DNA from 3 places in the Solibacillus sp. FSL W8-0372 genome. Region 3 is predicted to be linked to each of the others. Evidence: riboswitches for the same ligand, from Rfam matches in the RefSeq annotation. Region 3 holds a riboswitch; each other region holds the start of a gene.

Region 1 (3,284 bases), 1.0 Mb from region 3:
CTGTTGAGAGTGTAGCAAGACGGATTTTGTCGTCAGAGTTTGGTTTCTTACTTGAAATAAAACTTTCGATATCACCATGAAAAATATTCAAAAATACGACACCGGAGCCGTTACGTTGCATTTTGTTACTCCACTTTAATGAAGTGGGGCTAGGTCATTTCTGCCTAGCTCTCTATGTCGCCATAGAGATCAGACTATATCTTCACTTTGCCAAAAAAGTTAACAGTTGTGAAACCCAACTCTATTGGCAAAGGCGTGGTTCGGGTTAAAATATTACTATAATAACCTCTTAGTCGTTGAACCTTCAACCGTACTAGGTTGCTTGGCTGCGGATTGTCTGCAATCTTGGATTTTTAGGGTTCGCTACCAGATTGCTCTGTAGAATCCTACCTTGATATACTCAGACGTTCCCGCAATTGACCACGTTTTAATTGGGCCAATGATTAACCCAATTGATTCGAATAAGAGAACGAGTTTTCCAGCAGTTTCGCAACTGGCATAACTCCACTCGCACGGTTTAATATCCCTTTAATTGGATCACCTAATGGACGCAGATCGGTTAAGTTTACTCCGACACCGCCTCCTAATCGGGAAAGCTCTAGGCAATAGCCGATATTTTCGGAAATCGAGTTCATTGTGTCGTCCATCGTCAGCTTAAAGCATGATACTAGTTCGCCACGCGCTTTTTTCCCGCTGTTAAGAGCAGTTGGTGTTGCCGGCTGATAGGCAGTCATGACCGCTTCAATGGCCTTTTCCGCCAATGCTTCATCACCTTGTGCTAAATAAAGGGCAATAATAACGATTCGGTCTTCATATTTTTCAAGAATTTCTTTCCCGTCTCTGCTTTTCATCGCATAGCTATCGTAAAATTTCGAAGCACTCATAAACGAGGGGAAACGGAATTTGTATGAATATGCTTTTTTATACATCCGTTTAATAAAATCCATAGAGTACATTTCAAGAAATTCCTTTTCATAATAGCCTTCATCAATTAAATAGCGTACTTTTTCCTCAATATCGATAAAGTAGCGTAAACGGACATTGACGTCTTCCAGGAAATAGCGGCGTGTTGCTTCTTTATCTTTTGCTAAATCCAGTTCACCGGTAGCGCGGTAACGATTTAATATGTCATTGTTTAATTTTAAATATTGTTTCATCATTAAACCTCTTTCCAAATGGAATAATAGTAATTTTTAATGGTTAAGTAGTTGGATTGAGTCCCACGTAATTCTAGTTTTTCAATTAACGGAATGCCATATTGTGCAGCTAATAAATCGCCTGCACGTCCAAAAAAGGCATGACCGAAATTACGGTTCCCGCTTACGATAATTCCTTTGCATTGATTGTAGTTCGCAGTCATGAACTGGTCGACGATAGGGGGGACAGAGCCTAATCCATCCGTATATGTAAATAAAAGATACGGCGCATCGATTTTATCCACATCGGCTATATCCTTCGCAGGTAAGCCAAGTTTTTGCACGATGTATCGTACATTGCCAGTTCGTGAAGCATAAATGATCATGCAGTTATTTCAGAAATTCGGTTAATAATGGAAGTGGGCTCTGCAATAAATTCACCATTTATTTCAAATAAAGGTACGGAAAGAAAACCTGCATCGATTACTTTCTGCTTAGCTTTTTCATCCTGGTCAATGTTGATGACTTCGACTTCCAAATTGGCAGCATCAAGCTCAGATTTTACCCATAGGCATTTTGGACAAATAGTTTTCGTATAAAGTTTCATTAATAGAATCCCTCGCTATATTGATATTTACTGTGCTGTACGTTCTAAAGAAAATATAAAAAAGGCTATCCCGGGAAAAAAGGATAGCCTGAAATGGAAACGTAAATGGAAAAATTGCGCCTCCATTTCCTATTCCCCGAAGAAATGTACGTAGTTTTAACATGGCAGGTCTCCTGGCTTTGCGTCATCCGTCAGACATACCTTCCCATGCACGTGGCACAGTGGCAATTTTAGTCTTCAGTCAGCATTTACAGTTGCGGGGACAGCGTTGGATTTGCACCAAACTTCCCTTTTAAACTACATTTAGTAGTACCGTGATAAAAAAACACAATATATGGTTGTGAATTGAGTATAAGCCGTTCCAAAGTAAAAGTAAAGGAAAGAAATATAAGTTGATCATCTATTGTACTTTTTTAAGAGAAAGTTGACAGAACTTATACCTATACAAATCAAAAAGGAACTAAAAAACACATTGCTCAATATTTCGAATGAACAATGTGCCATATTATTGCTTTAATTCTCTTTGCCACATGACGTAATTATAGGTTGCTTGTATAGCAAATAAAATGGTGATGAAAAATGTTATGAAAATAAACAACTTAGAAAATCCTAGCGTTAAATATATGACTCCGATTGAAATTATACATATTGGCATCGAATAGACAGTACGCCAAAATTTCCGGCGGTATGAAAGTGCATAATAAGCGAACTTAAAGCCTTTATCAACTTTCGGTTTTTTTCTGTAATAAAGGTAAAAGCCAAGCAAAGTAATAAAAGAGACGACAATAGGGATGACGAGACTCAATGCAATTAGGTTTAGAAAAGTCACTGTAGCCCTCCTTATTTTATGGTTCTATAAATCCATTATATCGGAGAGAGAAAGGCATTTCATTAATTAGGTGTAGTTACCTAATTTTTACTTAATTTCTAAAGTGGTTTAGAAGACAAATTACCAATATATTCTATTTTATATCTTGACACTCGATATATATACATTTTAAAATATGTGTATCGATATATCGACAGTCAATATATGGAGGGCTTATGATTCCTTTATCAGAACCAACGTATTTAATTTTATTAGCATTAATAAAAGAACCGACGCACGGCTATGGCATTATTAAAACAATTTCAGAGGTAAGCGAAGGGCAGTATGAAATTGCACCTGGAACGCTTTATGGTGTGTTAAAGAATATTGAAAAACAAAAGTTAATTGAAGTCGTTGGTGTTGATTTAGACAACCGAAAGAAAAAGATTTATGCCATTACAGATGCAGGAAAAGAGGCGCTAATCGATGAACAACGACGTTATGAAAAGCTATTATCATTTACATACAAATTAAGTGGTGAGGGATAAGATGGCAATTACACGAACATTGAATAAAAGATTTAATTCATTTGAAGCTGAAGAACAATGGTTAAACGAGCTCGCCCAAAGCGGTTGGCGCCTTGTAGATTACGATAAAAAAGAAATCGGTGAAAACTATTATGTATTTCAAGTTGATTTAGATGCTGTAAATATGCGATACAAAATTGATTTCA
Region 2 (3,284 bases), 790 kb from region 3:
CAAATGGCTTTTTAAAATCAGACGTAGAGGAAGCATTGCAAGTATATTTACAGCTCTGCTCCATATCGGTCAATGTAGAGGATTTAGCGAAAATGGCTCTTTATTTTGCAACCAATGGTGAAAATAGTGCCGCCATTTGCAGTAAAGAAGTGATTCATATTGCTAAAGCATTAATGTTCACTTGCGGGATGTACAATGCATCAGGGAAGTTCGCGGCATTCATTGGATTACCGGCAAAAAGCGGTGTGTCCGGAGCGATAATCGCAGTTGTGAAAAATGGGGCAATTGAGCACCTACAAGGCCCAATTGGAATAGGAATTTATGGTCCTGCAATCGATCAAGTCGGCAATAGTGTTGCTGGCATCGCCTTTTTAACAGAGTTATCAAAGGAATTCGACCTGTTTTGTTTATAAAGAAAAGGAACAGTTTTTAATAATGAATGAGAAACTGTTCCTTGATTTATTTACTTAATAAAAAAATGATAGTTGACGTCTTGTTATTGATGGACCAAGGTGATTTTAATTAATCAGCATCAATAGCTTCAATATCTACCGCTATATAATGCGGCTGTTCATCAATTAAGAATTCAAAATAAATAATATGGCCATTCTCTTTTAGAAACTCCCTTGTCTCTAATGGCAGATTATCTTCATGTTGTACAACCATAGATTGAGTCGCTTCTATTGTTTGCAGAGGCTTCAATTGCCAGCTTCTAAATTCTACAAACTCTCTGCTTAAATAATATGAGTTCAATTCTTTAGGGAAATAGCCGATGTAGGCAATATTTATATGCTGATCGGTTAAATTTCTAACTTGGAATTGAAAGGTCAATCTTTTTTCTAAGTCATTTTCCTCTTCGATTCGAAAAGTTTTTTTCTTAATCGCAATAATTTCCTGTAAAGATTTATTCTCAGTAGGGTTGGTTAGGTTATGTACTCCTGATGCAACTTGTTCATAGAAGGCTTGTTCAGATCCTGAAAAATTTTGTTTTACGCAGCCACTAATACATATACTCAATAGACTTATTAATATAATTTTGGGAATTGAACACTTCAAATAAACTTCCTCTTTTCTATGTAGGATTGCATAGTGTACCAACGGCTAAGTATAATTGCTCGGAAATTAATTACTGGTAATATAACATAGAAAGAAGAATGTTTCAATTATTTGGAAAATGGAACTCATATAGAGTGGAAAAACCACTTTCGTCTATGTAAAGTGGATTTTCCTTTTTTCTATTATTTTTTTTAATGATTTTTCATTTTATAACTTTATTTGCTGTTATCAAAGGCTGACCAATTAATTCGTATTTTACATGTAAATAGGCATAATTGATCTCTTTATATTCTTCAGGAGATTGATTGATTAGTTGATCCGCATATTTTCTTATACTTTCTGAAGCTTCATGCAGATTATTAAATAAGATGAATTCTTTTAATTGGTTAATATAAAAGTCGGTTGTCTTTTGAAAACAGGCAGCCGTAATTTCTTTATAATCATTTGGTGATTGTGCTATGAATTGTTGCGCAATATTTTTAATAGCGTTTGCATTTACCTCTGTTTGATATGTTGAAATTACTTCATTAATCAATTGCTTATATTGAAGTACTTTGTTCAATTGCATATTATATTCCTCCTATAGTCCAAAAAATAGCAACATCGTAATTTGAAGTTGTTGCTAAATGGTCGCTTCATAAAGTGACAAGGAATACAAGAGAAGTTTTCTTTTTCGCAATGAAAACCTTTGTATAATTGTCGCACTATGAGCATGAAGAACATTTACTTTCATACTCTAAACCTCCTATCCGCGTAGGTTACTGGTTTGTACTTGAAAAGGCAGGTCTCCTGGCTTATCATCAACGCTTCTCACACCTTCCCATTTTAGTAATAGTGGTTTATTGTGAGTGGCTCCGAATCACAGTTGCGGGACAGCGACGGATTCACACCGTTCTTCCCTTTTAATTAAATGTTAAATTTAAACCTTTTCCAGTAAAATTTAGTTATTCTTAGATAGCTATTTGTAAACAATAAGGGGAGAGTCATACAAATAGCTATCCTACAATGACTAAATATAAATTTTTCATCTATATGAATTTAAGTTAAGGAAAATAAGAGGAAGTTTTCCGCTTATATGTTGAAAGACCTCAGTTTTAGATGTAAATAAAGGGAGGTTTTCCGGTTATATATTAAAAAAACACTTGTTTTCCTATTTTGGAATGTGATAAGCGGAATTCCTCCGTTTATTAATTCCATAGCTTATCGTCTGACAAAATTTTAATAACAGTAAACCACTAATATTTAAGTGTTTAGTGATTTACTGTATTTTTTTGAAATCAGACAGATAGTACTTGAGCGCGTAGTAGCTTAGCGGCTTCTACCATATTCGTTAATGAAGCAATCGTCTCGGACTCATGGCGTGTTTTTAAACCACAGTCAGGGTTAATCCAAAATTGATCTTTTGGAATAACAGCGAGACTTTCTTCTAATATAGAACTTATCTCTGAGATGCTTGGAACACGGGGGCTATGAATATCATAAACACCTAAACCGATTCCAAGTTCATATGGATGTACTTTTAATGAATCAATTAGCTCTCCATGGCTTCTGGAAGTTTCCAATGAAATTACATCTGCATCCAAAGCGCGGATTGGATCTATAAAATCATTGAATTCGCAATAACACATATGGGTATGAATCTGTGTATCTATCGCCACTTTTGATGTTGCCAGCTTAAACGAATCCACCGCCCATTGTAAATATTCAGCCCAATTTTCCTTACGTAAAGGAAGTCCTTCCCGAAGTGCAGGTTCATCAATTTGGATAATTTTTATGCCCGCATCTTCTAGTGCCTTTACTTCCTGCTGAATTGCTAAACCAAGCTGGAATGCTACTTCTTTTCTTGAGATATCATCGCGAACGAATGACCAATTTAAAATAGTGATAGGTCCAGTAAGCATGCCTTTTACATATTTAGAAGTAAGCTTTTGTGCCTCAACTACCTCTTTAACAGTCATCGCGTGTGTCCATTCAACATCACCGTAAATGATTGGTGGTTTTACGCAACGAGAGCCGTATGATACAACCCAAGCATTTTTCGTAAAGGCAAATCCAGTTAAATGTTCTCCAAAGTATTCCACCATATCTGTTCGTTCAAATTCTCCGTGTACTAATACATCCAATCCAATTTCTTCTTGAATTTGAATCCAACGTGCTGTTTCTTCCTTTACAAATGCCTCGTACTGTTCGTCAGTAATTTCTTTCTTACGCCATGCCGCCCGTGTTTT
Region 3 (3,284 bases):
TGTGCGGCACAACTAAACCGACAAAACCAATCGTACCGGAAGCAGCTACAGCAGATCCCGTTAAGATGGAGCCACCTGCTAAAATCATATATTTACTGCGCTTCACATTTACCCCTAAATATTGAGCACGTTCCTCTCCATATATCATTGCATTCAGCTCACGGCGGTTGAACCATATAATACTCGTACCGATAATCATGAATGGTAAAATCATATTTACATATGACCAGCCACGCATCGATACACTACCAAGCAGCCAACCAATAATTGCTCTAAGCTCTTCCCCCGTTAAAGCAACCATTAATGAGATACATGAACCTAAAAACGAGCTAAATATAATTCCTGTTAAGATTAACGTTTCCATTTTCATAGAACGATCCACAAGTCGCGCAAATGTTAATACTATGACCATTGTACATGCGGCACCTGCCATACTGAATACTGGTAATGTAAATGCACCAAGAAACGGAATCGATATACCTAAAAAAATTGTCATAACGGCTCCGACTGATGCACCTGATGAAATCCCTAGCGTATAAGGATCGGCCAATGGATTTTTTAATAGCCCCTGGAAAGCCGCCCCTGCAATCGCCAGTGATGCACCAACGATTGCGGCTAAAATTACCCGTGGCATTCGAATTTTCCACAGTATACTGTAAGCTATCGGATCTGTCGTTTTATCCCATAATGTCGAAAGGGGGATATTAACCGTTCCAAATGATACTCCGATCCACAAGCTGCAAAGAAGCAATGCAATGGAAGTAGCATAAGCATATATATATTTTCTATTCTTTAAATACATCTGGATAAATTGCCTCACCTAGTGATTCAATACCTTCTACAATACGTGGACCTTGGCGACTCGTCGTATCCCCATCTACGACATGAACATTGCCATTTTTAATTGCATCCATTTCGTTATAGGCAGAGTTATTTACGATGCTTTCATAGTCGTTTTCATATGTTACAATCACTTCGTCTGGATTACTATCAACAAATTGCTCAGAGCTATACATCGGCCATCCAAGCTCTTGTACTGCATTTTCTACATTTAACACTTCTAGCATTTCATTAATAAATGTTTCTTGTCCTGCTGCATATAAGTCCGGCTCTGTGCCCACTACGATAAACACAGATTTTTCTTCTAAATCAGCCACTTTAACTTCAATGTCTTGAATTCCTTTTTGAATGGATGCAATCATCTCTGTTGCCTCCGCGGTTTTCCCTGTTAATTGCCCAATTTGTTCAATAGTCGTATATGTTTCTTCAAATGTTGTAGTATTTTTCACTACAAATACAGGAATGCCCACTGATTCAAGCTGCGCAATACCTTCTTCGTTAAAGCTATAAAGACCTGATTCATGAGCTACTACTAGATCTGGCTGCAATGCAATCAATTGTTCCAAGTTAAATTCCATCCCACCGACTTTTTCTTTTGTCTGAGCTTCTTCCGGGTAATTATCATTATCGGATACTCCAATAATTTGTTCATTTAAGCCTAAGCCAAATAATATTTCTGTATTCGATGGAATAAGGGAAATAATGCGTTCAGGAGCTTTTTCCACTGTCACTTCTTTGTTTAAAGCATCCGTTACCGTTATAGGGAACTGTGCTTGTTCCTCAACCATGTCTTTCGATTGTTGAGCTGAATCTTTTTCTACTGCTGTTTCTTCAACCCCACAGCCTGCAAGAAGCATAATTGAAATAATTCCTGTTGAAGAAAGTCGCTGCCAAGTTTTCATATGTAATTAATTCCTCCTAAAATTGTTCTAACTTGTTATTTTACACAAAAATAAAAAGCCTCCTACATACTAGGAAGCTTTATGAAAGCAAATAAATTCAAATAAAAAATTCATTCACCACATCCTATCCGCGTAGGTATTAATCGGGCATTATAAAGGCAGGTCTCCTGGCTTATGCATTAACGTTTATGAGCTGCCTTCCCGAAAATTTCAGTGGCATATAGCTCCAAACTAGCAATTACAGTGGCGGGACCGCATCGGATTTGAACCGATTTCCCTTTTACTTCTTACTTTAATTAGATATAGTAAGAACCTTTATAGTACATATTTAATTAATATTTTTATTATAGCGGATATTTCACTTAATGTATGCAAAATTACCAAAGTTTCAGATAATTTGTTTATAATTCAGTTTCTGCGTAGTAAATAACACAGATCATTCTTTTGTTTTTAAATTGTTTTCAATTGCTGTCTCTGCTAAACGCTTAATTGTAATGTCATCCATTGGTGGATTGTGTAAGCCTGCACGTACATCACGGTAATAGCGTTGAAGTGGGTTGGACCGTTGAAGACTCTTTGCGCCAACTAAACGCATCGCTTTATCAACGACTTCAATCGCTGTATTTGCCACAACATGTTTAGCAATATTGATTTCGTTAACTAAGGTCGCCTTCTTCGTCGGGTCATCATACAGTCTTGCTACCCCATAAATAGTAAAACGAGCTTTTGTTAATGCTAAATCCATTTCTCCGATGAGCGTTTGAACATTCGGCAATTGTGCAATTGTCCCTTGAATACTATTTGGTGAATGGCTATTCGCAAAATCAACCGCATAATCACGTGCTGCCTGTGCAATCCCTAAATAAGTCGCCGGGATAAGCAGTAACCAGCCGTTTAACTTAAAACCTGTTGTATAGTTTGGGATTTCCACTAAGTTCGTCTGATCAATGCGTACATTGTCGAGCACTAAATCATCGCTTCCCGTACCGCGCATTGATGCCACATCCCACGTGTTTTCGACCAATACTCCTTCAGCTGTTTTCGGAACAAGGAAAAACCCTAACTGATCCACATCTTCAATCCATGCAGATACTAAAAAATAATCGAGATCCGGTGCACCGCTCGTATAGTTTTTACGCCCGTTAATTATATAATGTTCGCCATCACGTTTTGCGGAAGTCGCCGGACGCCCACCACGCACTGGACTTCCCATCGCAAACTCACTTACTGCACGATTTACTGTCGCACCATTTGCAATTTCTCCACCAAACCAATCAAGCTTTTGAGGATTCCAGTAACGGTTTTCAAAAATCTCGCCTACATTTTGAATTGTCCACGAAACTGCCAACCCCGTACTTCCGCAATAGCTTGCCAATGTTTCATGTAGTAAAAGCGCATCATATACGGTGAAGCCATCTCCACCGTATTCCTTTGGCAACGTTATTTTTGTATAGCCAATTTCGCGTAGCTTTTGGAAATTTTCAAATGGAAATGTCGCTTGCTCATCTGTTTGTTGTGCCAATTGCTTTATACTCTCTGAAA

What was found. A riboswitch is a leader RNA that binds a small molecule or an ion and turns the genes downstream of it on or off. The one in region 3 is predicted to bind cobalamin.
Region 1: linked by a shared signal. The riboswitch ahead of MKY13_RS07495 (glutaredoxin) and the one ahead of MKY13_RS02520 (ABC transporter substrate-binding protein) in region 3 are both predicted to bind cobalamin.
Region 2: linked by a shared signal. The riboswitch ahead of MKY13_RS06240 (hypothetical protein) and the one ahead of MKY13_RS02520 (ABC transporter substrate-binding protein) in region 3 are both predicted to bind cobalamin.

The regions. Positions count from the first base shown of each region.
Region 1 covers NZ_CP150204.1:1,538,752-1,542,035, forward strand. Annotated here, with positions in the region: gene MKY13_RS07480 (ribonucleoside-diphosphate reductase subunit alpha) at 1-121, opposite strand, end outside; partial or broken gene MKY13_RS07485 (ribonucleotide reductase N-terminal alpha domain-containing protein) at 447-1,157, opposite strand; gene nrdI (class Ib ribonucleoside-diphosphate reductase assembly flavoprotein NrdI) at 1,160-1,522, opposite strand; gene MKY13_RS07495 (glutaredoxin) at 1,519-1,743, opposite strand; cobalamin riboswitch at 1,889-2,075, opposite strand; gene MKY13_RS07500 (ATPase) at 2,249-2,572, opposite strand; gene MKY13_RS07505 (PadR family transcriptional regulator) at 2,788-3,099, shown strand; gene MKY13_RS07510 (DUF2812 domain-containing protein) at 3,101-3,284, shown strand, end outside.
Region 2 covers NZ_CP150204.1:1,284,292-1,287,575, forward strand. Annotated here, with positions in the region: gene glsA (glutaminase A) at 1-413, shown strand, start outside; gene MKY13_RS06235 (hypothetical protein) at 523-1,056, opposite strand; gene MKY13_RS06240 (hypothetical protein) at 1,259-1,624, opposite strand; cobalamin riboswitch at 1,818-2,000, opposite strand; gene metE (5-methyltetrahydropteroyltriglutamate--homocysteine S-methyltransferase) at 2,334-3,284, opposite strand, start outside.
Region 3 covers NZ_CP150204.1:498,475-501,758, reverse strand. Annotated here, with positions in the region: gene MKY13_RS02525 (iron ABC transporter permease) at 1-802, opposite strand, end outside; gene MKY13_RS02520 (ABC transporter substrate-binding protein) at 786-1,742, opposite strand; cobalamin riboswitch at 1,882-2,074, opposite strand; gene MKY13_RS02515 (acyl-CoA dehydrogenase family protein) at 2,179-3,284, opposite strand, start outside.